One region of the Paenibacillus sp. FSL H8-0332 genome, then DNA from elsewhere that is predicted to be linked to it. Evidence: riboswitches for the same ligand, from Rfam matches in the RefSeq annotation. Region 1 holds a riboswitch; each other region holds the start of a gene.
What was found. A riboswitch is a leader RNA that binds a small molecule or an ion and turns the genes downstream of it on or off. The one in region 1 is predicted to bind cobalamin.
Positions count from the first base shown of each region.

Region 2: another riboswitch for cobalamin. It lies ahead of NST43_RS03015 (S-layer homology domain-containing protein); the one in region 1 lies ahead of NST43_RS00760 (anaerobic ribonucleoside triphosphate reductase).
Region 3: another riboswitch for cobalamin. It lies ahead of NST43_RS07130 (energy-coupling factor ABC transporter permease); the one in region 1 lies ahead of NST43_RS00760 (anaerobic ribonucleoside triphosphate reductase).

Region 1 is NZ_CP150145.1:177,832-184,503, forward strand. It holds gene ssuE (NADPH-dependent FMN reductase) at 1-188, shown strand, start outside; gene nrdG (anaerobic ribonucleoside-triphosphate reductase activating protein) at 278-805, opposite strand; gene NST43_RS00760 (anaerobic ribonucleoside triphosphate reductase) at 802-2,787, opposite strand; cobalamin riboswitch at 3,095-3,327, opposite strand; gene NST43_RS00765 (MTH1187 family thiamine-binding protein) at 3,670-3,978, shown strand; gene NST43_RS00770 (sugar phosphate isomerase/epimerase) at 4,027-4,803, shown strand; gene NST43_RS00775 (DUF3800 domain-containing protein) at 4,868-5,605, shown strand; tRNA gene NST43_RS00780 (tRNA-Thr) at 5,969-6,040, shown strand; gene NST43_RS00785 (hypothetical protein) at 6,179-6,672, shown strand, end outside.
Region 2 is NZ_CP150145.1:702,459-709,130, reverse strand. It holds gene NST43_RS03025 (energy-coupling factor transporter transmembrane component T) at 1-825, opposite strand, end outside; gene NST43_RS03020 (DUF4430 domain-containing protein) at 822-1,670, opposite strand; gene NST43_RS03015 (S-layer homology domain-containing protein) at 2,091-4,256, opposite strand; cobalamin riboswitch at 4,470-4,663, opposite strand; gene NST43_RS03010 (hypothetical protein) at 5,477-6,672, opposite strand, start outside.
Region 3 is NZ_CP150145.1:1,656,839-1,663,510, reverse strand. It holds gene cobJ (precorrin-3B C(17)-methyltransferase) at 1-2,288, opposite strand, end outside; gene NST43_RS07145 (ABC transporter ATP-binding protein) at 2,303-3,163, opposite strand; gene cbiQ (cobalt ECF transporter T component CbiQ) at 3,176-3,964, opposite strand; gene NST43_RS07135 (energy-coupling factor ABC transporter substrate-binding protein) at 3,961-4,254, opposite strand; gene NST43_RS07130 (energy-coupling factor ABC transporter permease) at 4,254-5,018, opposite strand; cobalamin riboswitch at 5,303-5,497, opposite strand; gene NST43_RS07125 (helix-turn-helix domain-containing protein) at 5,637-6,569, shown strand.

The DNA of each region.
Region 1 (6,672 bases):
TGCTTGGCGCCCGCTACATTCTTGGCGGCGTCTACGCCGTAGACTCCCAGGCGGTGCGTAACGATCAGGGCGTAGTTGAGCTGGCGGAGGAGCTGAAGCTGCGCCTGAACAGCGTGCTGGAGGAGCTGGCTGAAGAGACGGAGCATAAGGTGGGGCGCAAGGCAGGGCAATCAGCAGCCGTAGAATAACGTTAGGCTGCCGGTTACAGCTGCCCGTACAATCAAAAGGCACTACATTACCCGAATGCGGGAGTGTAGTGCCTTTTTGTATATGAATTTTATACCCCTTGAAAGCTCAGCTCCGGCTCCCACAGTACCACCATATCTCCCGCCAGACTCGCCGGAATATCGATGATCCGCTGGTTGCTGCTCCCCCGGTAGGAGAGGGTCAGGTCCTTCAATGCCTCAACAAACCGTCCGTCGATCACGACCTGGCACAAGGCCAGCAGCTTCCATTCCGCAGAGCCCGGGGAAGCCGTAAGCTCCTCGTACGTATAGCCGGTATAGATCCAGATCGGGAAGCCCGGCAGCTCGGCGCGCAGCTCATGAATGAAATCTGCAGCCTCCTCAGCCGAGAAAAAAGGGTCCCCGCCCGCAAGCGTTAAGCCGTCCAGCAGCGGATTGCCTGCAATCTCTTCTATAATCTCCCGCCGCCGCTCCGGGGTGAAGGCCTCCCCGTAGTTGAAATTCCAGGTCTTCGGGTTGAAGCAGCCCGGGCAGCGGTGGCGGCAGCCGCTGAAGAAGAGGACGGCCCGCAGGCCTTCCCCTTCATTGATCGACTCCGGGTAATAGCCGCAGATGTTCATAGATGCTTAACACGGTCCCGGACTTCGGCTTGCTTGGCAGCATTGAAGCGGGTCTGATAGTCGCCGGTCAGATACCCTGTAACCCGGCGCAGACGGCGGATATGGGTGGTATCTTCATGCGCATTGCAGGTCGGACAATTCGCGCCGATGACCCCTTCATAGCCGCAGGCGGAGCAGCGGTCAATCGGATGGTTAATGCTGAAGTAGCTGATGTCCTGCTCCAGCGCGTATTTGATGATTTTGACGAAGGCTGACGGGTTGCTCCGGGCGTTGCCGTTCAGCTCGACATAGGAGATCGCTCCGGCGTTGCAATGTTCATGGAACGGAGCTTCCAGGCTGATCTTCTTAGCTGCGCTTAGTTCATAATAGACCGGAATGTGGAACGAGTTCGTATAGTATTCACGGTCCGTTACCCCAGGGATAGAGCCGAGCACCTTGCGGTCGATCTTGGTGAACTTGCCGGAGAGACCTTCGGCCGGCGTTGCGAACAAGGTGATGTTGAGATTAAGCTCCTCGCTCTTGCGGTCGCAATATTCACGCATGTGGCGGACGATGGCTACAGCCTTGGCGTGAATCTCCATATCTTCGCCGTGGTGCTTACCGTACATAGCTTTCATGCATTCTGCCATTCCAATGAAGCCCAGCGACAGACTGCCGTGCTTCAGCAGCTCGCCTACGCTGTCATCGGGGGCAAGCTGCTCGCCGCCTTCCCAGACGCCTTCACGCATCATGAAATCGGAGGCTTTGGCCTTCTGGGAAGCCTGAATACGGAAACGGTGCAGCAGACCGTCGAGCGCAATATCCATGTAGTGATTGAGGTCGTCAAAGAACCCTTTTTCGTCAGCAGCCAGGCGGCGGCCGGTTACCGTACCGTGGGCCAGTCCAAGACGCACCAAATTGAGCGTGTTGAAGGACAGATTACCTTTGCCGGAGCAGTGGTTACGTCCAAAGCGGTCGCCGAGCACACGGGTCCGGCAGCCCATCGTAGCGAACTCGGTATCCGGGTCAGCCGGATCGTAATATTGCATGTTCAGCGGAGCGTCCAGATTGGCGAAATTCGGATACAATCTGCGCGCCGAGCACTCCGCGGCCTTCAGGAACAGCTCATAGTTGGGATCGCCCGGCTGCTGGTTGACGCCTTGCTTACATTTAAAGATCTGAATTGGGAACACCGGCGTCTCCCCGCTGCCCAGTCCGTTCATCGTGGCCGCCAGCAGTGAACTGATCACAAGCTGGCCCTCTGGTGAGGAGCAAGTGCCGTAATTGATGCTGGTAAAAGGAATCTGGCCGCCGGAGCGGCTGGACATCGTATTCAGGTTATGTACCATGCTCTCTGCGGCCTGCAGGGTCTCGCTCTGCGTCTCCTTCAGGGCGAAACGGAAGGCACGCGGATACTGCTCAGCCAGATCGCTGCGGCTCATCGTAATCTCCCCAAGCTCAGAACCCTCTGTATTCTCCTCGAAATACTCCAGACCTTTGCGGAAGAGCTTGGAGAAGGATTTGGTCACATAAGGGGCCAGATCATAATCCAGCTTGTTGGCGGATACGCCGCCGTATTGCGCATTTTGCTGCGACTGGAAAATAATCGCCACCAGTGACATCGCCGTCATAATCGAGTTGGGAGGCCGTACGCTGCCGTTGCCGGTGTTGAAGCCTTCACGGAGAAGCCGTTCAAACGGAATGAAGATGCAGTTCGTGGTTCCAATGGCGTACTGATCAAGGTCATGTACATAGACGACATTATCCAGGGTAGCCTGTACCAGCTGTGGCGGCATGGTGAAGTTACGGGCATACCATTTGGAGTATTCACTGCCGAACTTGCTCATTTTGCCGGAGAAGCTCTCCCCGTTCAGGTTGGCGTTCTCGCGCAGCAGATCCAGATCCCGGCTTTCGATAATATCCCGTCCCAGATGAATGACCTCTTCTAAAAGATCCTCCTGTGCAGCTTGTCCTTCGTTATAACGTTTCTCCAGCAGCGTCATTATATAACTCTCTCCTCTCGGGTATTGTAAGCGTTAAAAAAGCACCCCCGGCCGGGAAGGCCGGAAATGCCCGAATGCATGATGCAAAGTTCCGGAAAGCGGAAATTTGCCTGTGGTCTGGGTGGAACATACGAGCAGACACAGGGCGATAGCTTACGCCCGTTCTTGTATATTCCGCAGAGCCGATACCTGAAGATAATCCTCGATCGTCCTCAGGTATCGGCAGCCTATGGCCCGATTGACGGAAGGCTAACTCTGCTATTGCAGGCCGCATACGGACACCTCCCCTGTTCCTCGCAGGAGTCTAAGCGGTGCCACCGAAACGGGCAGGTCTCCTGGCTTCCGGCAACTCCTCCTGCGCCTTCCCGGGGGGCTTATTCCGCCCCTTAGTGGCAATTAGCCGGAGAATGCGGCCCTGGGGCATCGCGCCCTGGGAGCATCCGGTTACAGTGGCGGGACCGCAGCGGTTTTGCACCGCGCTTCCCTATTAAGTCGCACCTCTATTACAAGGGGTGAAACACCCGTTTCTACTATATTTTGTTGTTATCTATTAAAGCTAACGCAATATATTGTGTTTGTAAATGTTTTTTTGCAATCCCGCACGGGGAGCGGGTTCGGCGCTTTTACTCACAGCTGATCCACAGTTAGTCCACAGGTAATCCACAACTTTTCTATGAATTTTCCTTGAATGTTTCATAAAATCTCCGAAAATACGCCACAAAGAATCCATAAATAGAGTGCGTCTAATCCTGGTTATCATTTTGACGGATATTAATAGAATAGAGAGGGTGGCAGGTGATTTGTGGCGAGCCTGGCGAAGCGTTACAATAAGAGGATAAATAAGAGGCTCAGGCACATCAGATCATTAGGAGGGAGATCACAATGGCAATTGGCGAAGTGACCGTTATTCCGATCGGGACAGGCAGCACCAGTCTCAGCAGCTATGTGGCCGAGATGCAGCGCGTACTGGAGACGGTGGAGGGCATTACCTATGAGCTAACTTCTATGGGTACGATTATTGAGGGACCGGTAGCGCGGATTCTGGCTGCGGTAGAAGCGCTGCATGAGTCGCCGTTCACCGCCGGGGCGCAGAGAGTCTCCACCTCGCTTAAGATCGATGACCGGCGCGACAAGATCTCCACCAGCCGCAGCAAGCTGGAATCCGTGGAGCGTAAGCTACAGGGAAAGTAGTGGGAATATAGTATCTAATCAGAAATGACGATAAGGAGCGGATTCTACATGGCAGAAGCAGCGCGGCAGATCGGAATTCAAATGTATACACTGCGGGACCAGACGGAGCGGGATTTCCTCGGCACACTGGGCAAGGTGGCAGAGATGGGATACCAGGCAGTGGAGTTCGCCGGTTATTTCGGCGTAGCTGCCGGGGAACTGCGCCGCAGGCTGGATGAACTGGGCCTTGCGGCGCCTTCGGCGCATGTGGGACTGGACTTCAGCAGCCTGGATAAGATGGAACAGGCCTTAGCCAAAGAGATTGAATACGCCGTAGAGCTCGGACTGCAATATATAATCACCCCGTCGGCACCGCTTCCGCCCAGCCCTTCCATCGAAGATGTGACAAGAATAATTCCATTCCTGGAGAAGGCTTCCGCGATGGTCCGGGCGGCAGGGATGGAGTACGGCTACCACAACCATGATTATGAATTCGCAAAAGTTGACGGCAAGGCGGTCATCGATATCTGGCTGGAGCGGATTCCTGCAGAGCATATGCTGGCAGAGTTTGATCTGGGCTGGGTACACCGGGGCGGAGCCCGGCCCGCAGATTATGTGTCACGGTACGCCGGCCGTGTTCCGCTGGTCCATATTAAGGATTTCGGAGCAAACCAGGAGGAGACCGATCTCGGGAAGGGAGAGGTCGATTTCCAGAGCGTCTTTGAGATAGCGGAGCAGAGCGGAATTCTCTACTATATTGTAGAGCAAGAGGCCTATGAGGTATCCTCCCTTGCAAGCGCAAAGCTCGCGCTGGATTATTTCCGCGGGCTGGGGCTAATGCAGTAGTGTTTAAGCCGATGCATATCAGGGGTAGGGGATCGGATATATCTAAGGGGTGTCCATAAAAATAATGAAGAGATATACGCTTTATTTAGATGAAATTCTCACAGGTGGTCATTTTGATCATTTTAGCTTAATGGGATTTGCAATTGGAGAAAACGAATATGAGATGGATATTATCCCTTATGTCAATTCAATAAAGAATAAGTACTTTGGGGATGAAAAGGTCATAATTCACGAAATGGATATCAATAGACATAAATCCGCCACCCCATTTAAGGTCTTTCAGGATAATGATGTGCTTAAAAATTTCTGGGGTGATATTACTGGGATGTTCAAGCATTATAATCTCCCAGTGTTTGGAGTCAGCATTCACGAGAAGGACTGCCAAAGCTTATATACTAATGGACGTGATAAGTATTTCATTGCTCTTCAAATAATTATGGAGAATTTTGTTCACTATCTTGAAATGAACGATGGTAAAGGTTCAATTTATTTAGAATCAACTAATGCTGATCCAGACCAAAAAGATCAACAATTACAATATCATTTCCATTATCTTATGGCCCAAGGAACTCTTTTTTACAGTAATAAAACTGTACAAAAAAGACTTAGTACAATAAATTTCGGCTATAAACCTGATAACATAATAGGATTGCAGATTGCAGACTTATTACCAAACACGTGGAATAGAAAGCTTTCCGGTAAACCACTTAGGACATATGGTTTACTTGATATGATTGAAAATCAAGCATACGATGGAGGATGTAACAAAAAGGAACGATTTGGCTTGAAAATAATTCCATAGTGTACATTGACATAGAAAATTGTTTGAGTTAAAATGTTTTATGTAGTGATAGCGTAAGCTTTCCCTGCATCAACTACCTCATAAGAATTGCGAAAGCTCTTCTTTGTACAAAAAGACATGTATAATTAAAGCAAGTCGACGAATACTAATATAAATGATATCTAAGACTGCGAAAGCTCTCTTAGGTATCACGACTTAAGGGGACTGCGAAAGCTCTCTTCTTATTTAATGGAAGCGCCTTTTAAGGCGCTTCTTTTCCTTTTAACAAAATGTAATTATCATACTCACTACTGAAAAAGGGCTTGCGTTTTCCGCTGGAAGAGTTATAATATTTTTTGCTTGGCAGGACAGCAAAGCCTGTTCGCTGGTGTAGCTCAGGGGTAGAGCAACGCACTCGTAATGCGTAGGCCGGGGGTTCAATTCCCTTCACCAGCATCCTTACAAAGTCGATAGTGGCGCAGGTTCCGGTTTTTTTGGAACTGCGCCTTTTTTCTATGCAAGTATCAACTTCTACCATCCAAATATAGTATAGTGTTAAGCATATGGTTGGATGCTAGGAGGCAAGGATCTTATATGGGAAACCGGACATTCCTGATTGTTACCAGTGCCGATACGGATTTGATTGGTTATGAGAATACAGCTTTCGAAACGAATAATTTTCTCGCTCCAGTATGGTTTTGTCTGGTCAGCCAAGACCAGTTCCAGCGCTATAGCAGGCAGCTTATGCAAGCTTGGAGCAAGATTCAACCCCATATGGACCAACCGGATGTGGAGGATTTGCCTGAGTGGGAGCATTTCTCCGAGGCCTTCCAATGGCAGATTCCATGGGCGGATGCTGCAGAGCAATTGCGCCTGAGTTTACCCGGCACGCTGGCCCGTTTCCCAGCGCTTGCCACTCCTGTACAGGAGTGGATGGAGACCTTATCGACCCATGTACAGCGTTATTCTGCTGCCGTTATTCATCTGGAGCTTTCGCAATATTTCTCGTTCACGGGCGATCCCGCCCTATATCTGAGAGACATTCAAGAGTACGTTACCCTCTGGCAGTCGCCGCATCCCTCGCAGGA
Region 2 (6,672 bases), 520 kb from region 1:
GAGCACGAACAGGCAGAAGCTGCCGTACATGACGGCCTCCTGCCAGCCGAAGTCCGCCGGTCTCATCCGGGGATAGATCTCCAGCTTGCCGTAGCCCTGCACCCAGAACAGCAGCGTAACCACACCGCTAACGGTTAACAGCAGCATCACCAGCTTATCCTGCGAATCGGCCTTGTATATCGTGTAAGTGCTGCGTTTGGTGCTGCCGTAGCCGCGGGCTGTCATGGAGTCTCCAGTCTGGAGGGCTTCCTCCAGCGACCAGGTCAGCAGCACTTTGAGCAGCGTCATTCCGTCTGTCATTCTTTTCTTAAGGCTTCCCGTACCGGTATCTACCCCGCGCAGACGCTGGATCATGGTAATCTGGCGCAGCCGCCGCTGGAACAACGGCACGAACCGGATGGCCATCAGCGTCAGCAGCGCCGTTCTCGGCGCAGCGGCCGCGAACAGATACATGAATTTATCTGTAGTCACCGTGTAATTGTAGGATATAAACCAGATAAAAATAGTAAGCAGCATAGTCATCATCATCAGTCCATACAGCACAGCTTCCAGTGTAATAGGCTGATCCAGCCAGTAGAACAGAATATGCGCCCCTCGATGTGAGAACAGCGGGTTCAGCAAGGCTACTGAGGCTGCCATCAGCAGCATAAAAGGCAAGCCGCGCATAAGCAACCGCCTTTGTCCCTGCAACAGCAGCAGCGCCAGCAGTCCGGCTATCTCTGTAGCCAGAAATAACGGATGGAAAACCAGCAGGGCGAACAGCAGCAGCCCTGCATAATACAGCAGGGCTACCAGAGGATGCATGGAACGGAAGCCGCTGCTCATGGCGCTTTGGCCCCCAGGTCTTTGCCTAGATCAAGCGTATACAGCCACTCGATAGTATCCCGGGGCTCCACGATCCAGCTGCCCGCAGCCTTGGACGGAAATTCTCCATTCACCTTGTACATCCAGCCGCTCTCTGACCCGTGATCACCCTCGTACAAATTATCTATACCTTCCACATAAGCAAATGTTGCGCGGCCCTGATATTCCATCTGAATCTTCTGCCCCCGCGTAATCCGCTTCAGCAGTTCCAGCACACTCTCGCCCTTCTTGAGCTCATACTGGGCGGCAGCCAGAATCACGCCATGCTCCTCATCTCCGGTAATGGAGAGGGTGACCACGTTGTCCGGCTTGGGTGTAGCGGCCGGAGAGCGCGTGGCGGCTGGCGGCTTGGCCGTAGCCGCCGGAGCGGGCTTGGGGGTCGGCGGCTTGGGTGTGGCCGCCGTTGATGGCTTGGCGGGCTCGCTTGCGCCCGCCGATGGCAGCGTCGCGGCTGCGCTTGGCGACGCCGGGGGCTTGGCGGGCTCGCTTGCGCCCGCCGATGGCAGCGTCGCGGCTGCGCTTGGCGACGCCGGGGACTTGGCGGGCTCGCTTGCGCCCGCCTGCGCTGGAGCTGCCGTACCTTCCGCCGGGGCGGATGGTACGGCAGTGCCCTCAGCGGCTCCCGGCAGCGGAGCCGCTTCGTCTCCAGGCCGCGGCGTCTTCGCGGCCGGGGTCCCGGCGGGCGGCTGCGGGCCGCCGCCTGCCTGATCCGGCTGCGCAGAGGAGCAGCCGGGGAGCAGCAATACCATCAGCAGGAGAAGCAGCGGAGCCAGCCTTCCACGGCCCATTTTAAATAGATTGAACATTACCTGCACACCTCCACAAAAAGGGAAAAGAACGGGGGCAGTCAGCCTGTTCCCCGTTCCTTCATACACCTTATGCTTACTTTTCAACACATATCCAAACGAATTCCAACCAAATCCGCCCATCTAACGAGCCTCCAGCGCTTAGGCAACCCTATACGCCTCAACGGCTCATCGGCACGGGTGCGTTAGTTGGATTTTCTACACTTAATTCTCCCGGTTACGCATCTGTACAGAAATTAGTTGGAATTAAGGCATCTAATTCTGCCCATACCTCATCCTTCTGCAGCTTTAGACCTGAATAAGTGTCATTTATCCAACTAGCTCCCGCTCTGCAGCAAATCCAGCTAAATTAGATGTCATTTATCCACTTATCGTCGGCCCCAGCGTGCAGTACTGTCTGCTCCCAACTCCAACTAAGAACTATGGCAATCTAACCGCCACAGCAGCAGCCATCTCACGGGTTACCACAGCGGAAGGCTCGAATGCGCCGCCGGTGCCGCTCATATATCCAAGTCCCGTCACCGTACGGACAGCGGACAATGCATAGTCACTGATCTTATCTTCGTCGCTGAACTTACCAGCCCCTGCTCCAGCTGATGCCGCATCCAGCTTAAAAGCTCTAACCATCATCACAGCCATATCCTGGCGCGTAACCAGTCCGTCCGGTTTGAACGTCGTGGCCGTCACGCCGCTGATGATTCCTAGCTCCTTCGCCCGGTTCACTGTTCCATAATACCATGTACCGGCCTTAACATCACTGAAGGCCCCAGCGGAAGCCGCCACAGACGGCTCGTTGCCGGTTAAACGAAGCAGCAGTGCTGCAAATTCAGCACGGGTAATATTCTTTTTCGGTGCAAACAGCAGGCTGCCCTCACTCACACCATTCATCAGCTTGCGGTCATACGCCGTGTATACCGACTCCAGCGCCCAAGGCGAGATCGACTTCACATCGGCAAAAGCCGGACGGTCCTCCGCCGCAGAAGCCACCGTTACCGGGACCGTATGACGCACGATGGCAGGGGTCTTATCCTTCAGATATCCCGTAACCGTCAGGTTATATTTATTCGCCGGCAGACCACCAGCCACAACAGCCACACCCGCAGCATCTGTAACTGCTGTTTTGCCGCCGATGGTTACCTGTATGCCTGCTGCCGGTGAAGTTACCGGATCGGAGGTGAAGGTCGCCTCATTCCAGACCCATTGCTTCTGGGTTACCTGCACCTTCAGATCTTGTCCAGGCTGCGGCTGTGCGGGAGTCACGGTTACGGCATCAACCACCTGCGTGTTGTCCCCGCCATAATAGACCACGATGCGGTCATTCTCCTCCAGCGCGAAGTCGCCCATCCCTACACTTGGATAGATCCATGCTCCGCCGCGTGCAACCACATACATCCAGCCATCATATCCGCCAAAAGTACCCGCAATCACGCCGCCGATCCCCGTCACATAATTGCCTGCTTTATTGACCAGGGCCAGGCGCTTGGCTGCTGCAGTCTTTTCCAGTGCCTTAAGCACATTTCCGGCGTACACGCTGCCCTCAGCCAAGGTTCCATTCGGACCTTCAACAGTAACCGAGACACTTACCTGAGGATTCTTCACTGGTGTGCCGCTAAAATCAAAGAGCTTACCGCCTGTACCAAACAGCTGGTACGCTACCATAGCCTCCAGTGCCTGCTCCGTAGAGAGAGCATTGGAGCTGCCGCCCGCAGTGTGGACGAATCCTCCATCAGCTGCGCTGAAGCTCATCAGCTTGCTGACCAGATTAATCTGGCCTTTGGTATACTCTGCTCCTGCCGGATCAATGCCGAAGGCAGACAGACCGATAATGGCCTGAGCTACACTCTCACTGCTGTCGCCATATCCGCCGTTCTTGTCCTGTGCCTTAGACAACCAGGCTGCTGCCCGCTGACCGGCAGTATTCACTGCTGCTTCCTGCTTGTGTCCAGCCAGTGCGTTCAGCACCATCGCTGTCATGTCAGGATCACTCGCACCCGTGGTCAGGGTGAAGCCGCCGTCCGGGTTCTGCTTTGCCAGAATCTCTGCCAGCAGCTTAGATTGTGTCCAATTTGCATTTGCCGGGATCGTATAGCTGCCGGAATCCAGAGCCAGCAGTGCATAGACTGGATTATTCAGCGTCTGGCCGGTAATTGCATCGTGATTGTAGAGCTTCTCGATCAGGTTATAGCCTGCCACATTCGCCGGGTCGCCGCCCAGTGCCTTAACGGCAAGCGTAATCCGGGCATAGTCCGTAGCTCTGGCAAAAACACCCTTAGCCTCACTCACCTTACCTTCAAGCGCCTTCAGATAGCTGACAGGAACCTTATAGCCCGCTTGCGCAAGGCCAATTGCCTGCCAGTCCGACTGGACTCCGTTCTTCAGCATGAATTCCGCAGTAGCATAGACTGCAGCGGTTACGCTGGCTGCCTCTTTTGCGGGCAGAGCGGATACCGCTGGTGCGGAAGTCCCGCCTGCCTGTGCAGCAGCAGCTTGTCCTGCCGGGGCTACGGCTGCTCCCAGCATTGCGAACAGCATAACCACAGCAAGTCCCAGCCGTGTGAACCTGGATGATAGAGAATGGTTCTTCATAACTAACCTCTTTCCTGAAATAGAATGGATGAATCCTGCTTCCTCCGCAAATAGAGCGGCAACCTAAAGACCGCCCTGTGCAGGGCGGCCGGGGAAGAATACAATACAGGGCGGCTGAAGGAGTCGATTGCTCTCCCACATTACATACAATGCAGCAATATACAGCCCTCGCCAATATCAGCATCTGCTTCCACATTCTTACCCCCGAAGAATAGAAACAACAACGAAAAAGGCAGGTCTCCTGGCTCATACTTCACCGCTTCCCCCGCCTTCCCATCCGCTTAGCAGACAGTGGCTCCTCAGGAGTTGCTCCGTACTTACAGTGGCGGGACCGCGCCGGACTTGCACCGGGCTTCCCTTTTAAGCAGATTCCTCTATTAGACATAGCCCTGCCAGCATCTGCTAGCGACAGCGCGCGGTCTCTAAGGCAATCTGCACCTTTTCCTCAAGCTTATTAAATTTTAATATTCTCAAACCATCATATCGACTATTCCCCTGTATGTCTATAGACAAGCTATATCTATTCCAGCTCCCCCAAAGCTCAGCCCATTCTGCACAAAAATCCTGAACAGCACATGCCCGCTCCCCCGGCACATCGTACTATTCAGGACTATGGAGTCATTCTTCTGTTGTCAATTAAGACGTTGGCGGTACTAGCAGAGACAGCGGCAGCAGGCGATTGTATTATGTACATTAGAATTCGTGTAAAAGCGGCCGATAACGCATTCTGCTGCATTTCATACAATCGATTGTGGCAACTACCCCTCCGCCGGGCCAAATTCCCAAAATCTAATGTACCGAATACAACAGAACACCATATAAGGATCAATATGCCTCATTCTAGTGTACAAAGTACAATCGAGCAGCTAGTCGATCATCAGGTTTAAACTAACAGCATTCATTTAATCCCCTCGCTTGCTGAGGGTCTGCCGTACCCCGATTAAGGTGCTATTCTAGCTCCAAACGTTATTCTTAAATGCAATCTGTACAACTAAATCGTCTGATTTACCACCAAATGTACTTTTAGTTGTATTTCGTACACCTAAAATGCTTCTGTACCCAGCTTTTCGCCCATTCGAGCAAAATTAGTTGTATGGAATACACTTAGAGAGGTATGCCTTCCTTCTCACTGTTTTTAGTTGTATAGAGTACACCTATCTCTGCAATGTTACCTGATCGCAATAGTTACAAGCTTACGCGGCCTGCTTATGGCCGCTGTGTTATTCCGCGTCCGCTTCCGGGCTTGCGGAAGCGGATGGCTCCGCGCTAGGCGCGGCGGTAGCTGTAGCTTCCGGGGCGCTGCCCGGATCTGCCGCCAGCTGCAGCGAGTATCTTCCGGCGGTGATCATATCACCTACCGCCAGCTTCGCGCCTGCTGAAAGCTCCACCGTCACCTCGTATACGCGTGACGGAGGAGTCCCTGCCGCCGCTGGAGAGGCGGTGGCTCCACTGTCTGCACCGCCTTCCACTCCGGCGTCTACCCTACCGCTCGCATCGCTGTCTACTCCGGCGCCTGCCTCGCCCTTCGCATCGCCATCCACTCCGGCTCCTGTCTCGCCCTTTGCATCGCCGTCTACTCCGGCACCTGCTTTACCACTCGCATCGCCGTCCGCTCCGGCGCCTGCATTACCCTTCGCATCGCCGTCTACTCCGGCACCTGCTGCAACCTGGCAACTGTTAACCGTTGCCTTAACCTCGTAGTCCGTAACGCCGCTGGCGGACTCCACGCCGATCCGCTCCGGCTTGAAGGCGGAGCATTCCGCCGCATCAGTGAAGCTGAACAACAGCTTCACGCCGTTATTCTTGCCCGCTTCTCCGCTTCCCGCATCACCGCCGTTATCCCCGCCAGTTCCTACATCACCCCCGCTATTCCCGCCGACAAGCCGGACAGAGACCGGGACCGCTACAGCGGCTTGTCCGGTCACTGCCGGAAGCGAGCTGGGGCTGGCCACCGGCGCAGCTGTATCCTTGCCGCGTCCCCCTAGCTGGCTCAGCAGGATAACCGCCGCAATCAGAATGATCCCGAGGATGCTCCCTGAGATCAGGATTTGAAATCGGCTGCGGCTGACCCACCGCGCCAGCGGCGAAGCCAGCTGGGCGCGGGCTTCATTGTAGACAGTCTGCATAGCAGGCGTTGCTGTGTCGAGATGGGTTTTGCGGAATTCCCGGTTCTTGAATGCCTCGCGGTCGCTCTTCAGGAAGTATCTCAGCACGGCCCGCTTGTAATTCGGCCACAGCTTCTTGCCTGAGCTTGCGAACAGCCAGCTATGCTGCGACCAGTCCAGGAACCGGTACACTGTCTCCTTGTCATTGCCCGCCTTGCGGACCACCAGATCCAGCAGCGCATCATAATCCAGCGGTCCGCCTTCGCGTTCACTGCTGTGATAGAAGGCCAGCGGCAGCCGGTCGAACGGCT
Region 3 (6,672 bases), 1.5 Mb from region 1:
CCGCCGATCTGCACTTCAAGCCCGGGATGCTCCGCTGCGAATTGCGCCACTCTCTCAGCGAACTGCTGCATTAGCACTCCGGTGAACAGCAGGTACGGCAGAACAATAATTTTGCGCGCACCCAGTGCAAGGCAGCGTTCAAGCCCGTCCGGCAGCGAAGGCTTGGCGATGGCAATGAAGCAGCTTTCCACGCTGCGGTAGCCTGTTCTCTCCCAGAGCAGCCGGCTTATTTTATACAGATCGCTGTTAGCATCCGGGTCACTGCCCCCGCGTCCCATCAGCAGTACGATGGTGTCCTTATCCTCAATCGTGGATGCACCGTTCCCGCACAGGTCCAGGTCCATTCCGCCAGCCGCCTTCACCTGCAGGAGTGGAAGTCGTTCTGCTTCCTGAATCCGCTCCAGCAGAATATCGACGGCACGGTCCTGCACCCCCAGCGGACGCCCGTAGATGAACTTCACCCCGGGATATCTCTGCTTGGCTTCGTCAATGGCCATTGGAATATCGAGCTTGGAATGCCCCGCCGCGAACAAAATAATCGGCACTACGTATATCTCCGCCGCACCGCCCTCAATGCATCTGGCAATTCCGCCAGCGATGGAAGGCGAGGCCAGCTCTATGAAGCAGGTCTCGACCTTCAGCTCCGGCTTACGGGCCGCGAGCAGGCGGGTGAATTCCAGCAACTCCTCATTTCCCGCTTGAACCCGGCTCCCGTGTCCCACCAGTAATACCGTTCTCATCGTCTGCACTCCTTCTTTGCTGTTATCGTTATCGGATGTATGGGCTGCACTCCCTGTTGCGCTGTCCATCCGTTCCCGGAACGCATGATACCGCTCCTGCTCCCCGCCATGAGCCCTGTAGTCCTCAACTGCGGCAGCTACAGCGGCTACCGCTTGCTCTTCGTCCATCCCTTCACGCACCACAATCCCGGCATGGGCACCCCGCCCGGACTTCTTGCCGCCGAGATACAACTCATAGCTGCCGCGCGACATTACCAGTCCGATATCATCCAGCACAGCGGAGCTGCAAGCCATCCCGCAGCCGGCTACACTGATGTGCAGCTCTCTGGGCACAGCGAGTCCATGCAGCAGGGTGTTCAGCCGGACAGCAGCACTTAACGCCCCGCTTCTGCGCAGCTCACAGAACCCGCAGGTTTTCACCTTCACGTAATCTCCAGGCGTACTTACATTCAGTCCGGCCTCCAGCAGCCTTGCTCCTGCCTCTGCTTCTTCACTCCGGCTGCCGCGCAGCAGGAAATACCCGTCCTTCGTATAGACCAATTGCCCTTCGCTGCCCGCAAGCTCAGCCAGCAGCTTCATCTGATCGCCGCTGAAGCTGCGGCTGCCGGCTGCCGGAGCAATCTCCAGCTCGAAGGGAGACTCTGCTGCTCTCCCCGCATCCACAGCTTGTGCCGCTCCGGCTCCAGCTGCCCCCTCTGCCTGCCCGGACTCCGCCGCAGCCAGTGACCAAGGCTCAGCTGCCGTGCGCAGCCGCTCGTGCGGCTTCAGTGTCTGCGTCTGTGCCCCGAGACTATACTTGCGCTCATATCCGCGCGGCGTAATCATAAGGTCCTCATAGACAACGGTAGCAGAGTTGCCGACCACCACTGTCGAGAGCATGCCGATCTCATGCTCCAGCATATCCTGCAGCGTGGTTACGACGGTCTGCTGGCGGTCACGGTAGGCGCTTTTGACAATGCCTACCGGTGTAGCCGGATCACGGTAACGCAGCAGAATGCCCCGCGCTTCTTCAATCTGGCGCGTCCGTCTGCCGCTGCGCGGATTATAGAACGCAATGACGAAATCCGCCGCCCCCGCCGCTTCCACACGCGCAGCAATGCTCTCCCAGGGAGTGAGATGATCGCTCAGGCTGATCGTGCAGGAATCATGCATTATCGGGGCCCCCAACAGTGAGGAGCAGGACTGGATCGCCGAGATTCCCGGGATCACCTCGACCTGTACCCCATCTGAGCGGCTCCAGCCGCGTTCAATCAGCACCTCGTAGACCAGCCCGGCCATTCCGTAGACACCGGCATCGCCGCTGGAGATTACCGCAATCGTCTGCCCTTCTTCTGCTCTGCGGACGGCCTCCTGGGCCCGGCTGACCTCCTCGGTCATTCCCGTGCCGACAATCTCCTGATGCCGCAACAGCGGCCTGATCAGATCTACATAAGTGGTATAGCCAATGACCGCCTCGCTCTCATCCAGCGCAGCCAGTGCGCGGCCGGTAATATGCTCCAGCGCTCCGGGGCCGAAGCCGATAATCAGCAGTTTTCCTTGTTTGTTCATTCTTCTTCCCCCGTTCATGAATAGCTGTGGTCGAGCTCCAGCAGCTTATGCAGCTTCACTTTGAATTCGTCGGCGGTGCGGGGAGCGCTCTGACCTGCGGTCAGGCTGGCAGGCAGACTGAACCATAAGTCAGCCAACAGCGGTAATCCCAGACCAATGGACAATAGCTCCTCCCGTCCCGCAAAAATCTCCTCCGGTGTCCCCGCCGCCCGGCATCTTCCATGCTCCAGTACAATAATCCAGTCCGCCCAGCGGTAGGCCAGGTCCATATCATGCGTAGCCATAACTACGGTTGTCCCTTTATCATGTATGGCTTCAAGCCCCTTCAGCATCTGCGTTTCCGATAACGGGTCCAGATACGAGGTCGGCTCATCCAGCAGAATCAGCTCCGGCTCCATAGCCAGCACACCGGCGAGTGCCGTGCGTTTTTTCTGGCCAAGACTAAGCTGGTGAATCGGTTTATCGCCCAGATCGGTCAGATTCAGCAGCTCCATGACCTCCCGGCAGCGCGCAGCAATAACCGGTTCTGCCATGCCGCTGCCGCGCAGCCCGAACGACACATCCTCCAGCGGTGTGCTGAGGATCAGCTGCTGCTCGGGGTCCTGGAAAACCAGGCCCACTTTCCGCCGCAGAGCGGCCAGCTCTTTTTTCGAGTAGGATAACGCCTTCCCTCCTTGCAGAACCGTACCCTGCTGCGGGCGCAAAATGCCGACGGCATGCAGGAACAACGTCGATTTACCCGAACCGTTATGGCCGAGCACTGCCGTCTTGCTGCCTGCGGGGATGGAGAACGTCAGTTCATGCAGTGCAGGCTCCTTCGTATCCGGATAGTGAAAGACCACTCCCTCACAAGCCAAGCTAGATTCCTGAACCATGGCCGGCTCCTTTCATGTGTTAGTGATAAAGTACGCCTCAGCCAGCAGCAGTAGCGCAATACCGGCATAAGCCTGAACGGTATACCGCCGCGGTACAGGACGCGCAGTATAAGGCGGGAGAATAATCTCGTCTGTGAATCCGCGGGCCAGCAGCCCCTGCGATAATCCGTAATAACGGTGCATCGTGTTGCCGAACAGCGCTCCTGCCATGGCCGCAGTCTCCCGCAGCATAGCCTTGTAACCCCGGCGGCCTCCGCGCAGCCGGCGGGCCAGCAGCAGACCATGCGCTGCATCACTCAGCAAGAACAGGAAGCGGTACATAATCAGCATCAGCTCCAGGACAATCTGCGGCATACGCAGCCTGCGCAGCACCTGCAAAAGCTCACTGAATGGAGTAGTAAACATCAGGAAGAAGAAACAGCTCATGCAAGCAGAGATTCGGGCCAGCAGCTCCCCTGCCCGCTGAAGCCCGGCCGCTGTGACATATACCGGCAGATTCAGTCCCGGAAGCGGGAATATCCCTGCCTCTCCCGCAGCCGGATGCCCGAATTCCACAAGCAGTGCCGGTACGCTAAGCGCATAGAACAGCAACGCTGTGCCGAACAGCATGCCATAAGCACGGAAGGGAATACGGGCCTGCAATATACACCAGGACATCATCCATAGGGTGATTGCAGCCTGTAGTACAGGATGTACGGTGTAAGAGAGCAGGAACATCAGGGCTGCGAACGAGCTTTTCCACATCGGGGACAACTGGCGCAGAGCATTATTGTAGGAGAGAACGTCAATCCGCCGGATCACTTGCTGCTAGGCTGCTTCGTCCCGCCCTGCTTACCCTTGAGCAGCCCCAAGGTATAACCGATCACACCGGCACCAATCGCTGCTTGCAATGCGAACAGCATACTCTCCGTCTCACCCGGCAGCTCGGTCAGCGGCTTGAACCACGGCTTATAATCTGGATTAATCTCGGTAATCACACCTTCAGCCGCATCATCGGCCCCGCCGAATTCCCCATTGACCAGCAGCAGCGGCAGAATGACAAGCAGAATAACAACCAGCAGCATCAACCCATTTTTCCATTTATTGCTCATTAGGCTCTTCCTCCGTTCACCTTGCGTTTCAGAAGCGACAATTCATTCGGGCTATATGATTTCAGCCAATTCCACAGCAGTACCGTTAATAGCCCTTCACTGATGGCCAGCGGGATTTGCGTCACGGCAAAGATGCCCCCGAATTTGAGAAAAGAAGTCAGAACGCCGCCATCCGCCGCCGGAAAAGCCACCGCCAATTGAAAGGAAGTCACTACATACGTACTCAGATCAGCCACCGCAGCCGCACAGAACAAGGCCAGCTTCTCGCGGTCCGGCAGCTTCATCATCAGCTTATACACTGCATATCCGGCAAAAGGACCCGCCACCGCCATCGAGAACGCATTGGCCCCAAGCGTAGTGATCCCGCCGTGCGCCAGCAGCAGCGCCTGAAAGAGCAGGACAATCGAGCCGATTACGCTCATAGGGAGCGGCCCCAGCATTACCGCACCAAGACCGGTACCGGTCGGGTGGGAGCTGCTTCCGGTAACGGAAGGCATTTTGAGCGCAGACAGGACGAAGGTAAACGCCCCAGCTAGACCCAGCAGCAGCTTCAGCTCAGGGTTCTCCCGGGTCATGGCTCTCAGCTTGAAGATTCCCAGGACAAAGAACGGAACAAACGCCGCCCACCAGAATACCGCCCAGCCTACCGGCAGGAATCCTTCCATAATGTGCATCGCGCGGGCCGTACCCGGTTCGTTCAGCATAAAGTACACCGTAAATCCGGCAACCAGTGCCGCAAAGCTCCACCATCTGTGCTTTTTCATTTGTCACCCTCCATGTTTGTTCATTTCCCGTTAAAGATTTTAAAGCCAAAAAAACCCACCCTAAAGGGTGGGAGTGTATGTACGCAGGCAAGTTCGATAGAGCGCGCAACCCGTGGCTAAGCGGAACAAGGTGCTTCTCATCGTCCCATCACTAGGGGCCGTATCCTTGTATCCAACAGCTATAAACCGGGGGGCCTCTCTACACTCAAGATTCCTCCGGTCCATCAGGGCAGAACGCCTCTTCTCATTAACCTATCCGTACACCGCTCCTATCCGCGTAGAGTCGTGGTGTGCGTCGACAAGGTAGGTCTCCTGGCTTGGAATACAGGCGCCGCAGGCTTCGTCTTCCCCGGGGCTTCCCGAGTGACATTATGAAGTGCAGCTCTTCCATACAGTGGCGGGACCGCTCGGGAGTTGCACCCGATTCCCTGTTATCCCTTGCCGCTTCCGACAAGAGCACCTTGTTTCACCGCTAATTCATCTCACATCATAGCGGACTCGGCTTAGCGTGTCTGTGATATAAATTGGAAAAGCTGGCCTGCGGACAATCTTGGCTTGTAGAAATTTTATTTGAGTAATATAATTATTAACTATATAACCTGAACGTGGAGGCATCCGATGAAACTTGATCTAACTGAACAATCTCTGCCTGTGTACGAGGCCCTGTCCAGTACCGTGCGCCTGCATATGCTGCGGCTGCTGTCCGATACCCCCATGAACGTGAAGGAGCTGGCCGCAGCCCTCAAGCTCAGCAGTGCGATTATGACCATGCATGTGCGCAAGCTCGAAGCCGCCGGGCTGATCCGCAGCCATATGGCTCCCGGCAAAAGCGGTCTGCAGAAGATCTGTACACTGGCCGCCGACGGGGCTGAGATTGTTTTTCCGGGACAGGCCCGGACTCCGCGCAGAGGATACCGCAAGGACATTCCGGTGGGGCATTATTCCGACTTCCAGATCGAGCCTACCTGCGGACTGTCTACGACAGAGAGGGTCATCGGGCACTTTGACGATCCCCGTTACTTCTGGGATCAGGAGCGGGTGAACGCCGGGATTCTCTGGTTCGGCAAGGGGTTCGTCGAGTATAAAATCCCGAATTTCCTGCTGTCGAGCCAGCAGCCGGAGGAGCTTGCCATCACGATGGAGATTGCCTCCGAAGCCCCGTCGGTCAACAACAACTGGCCGTCGGATATTACCTTCACGCTGAACGGACAATCGCTCGGCTTCTGGACCAGCCCCGGTGACTACGGAGATAATCCGGGAAAATACACACCAGCCTGGTGGCCTGCACTCACCAATCAATACGGCCTGCTCAAGCAGCTGCGGATTACGCAGACGGGCACTTTCATGGATGGGCAGAAGCTGTCCGAGGTCACCCTGGATCAGGTAGGCATCCGTAACAAACAATGGACCTTCCGGCTCTCTGTGGAGGAGGATGCCGAGCACATCGGCGGTCTCACCCTGTTCGGCAAGGGCTTCGGGAATTATAACGAGGATCTTGTGTTTGAGCTGTTTTATACGGATGGTGTGGCAGATATTCCGGGTTCTTTATAAAGGCTCGTCTGGTAGCTATCTAGCAGGCTGTCTGTTAGATAGGTTGGATAGGAAGATTGATAGACTAATTAGTTTTGATTGGTTTGATTGGTTAGATAGTTAG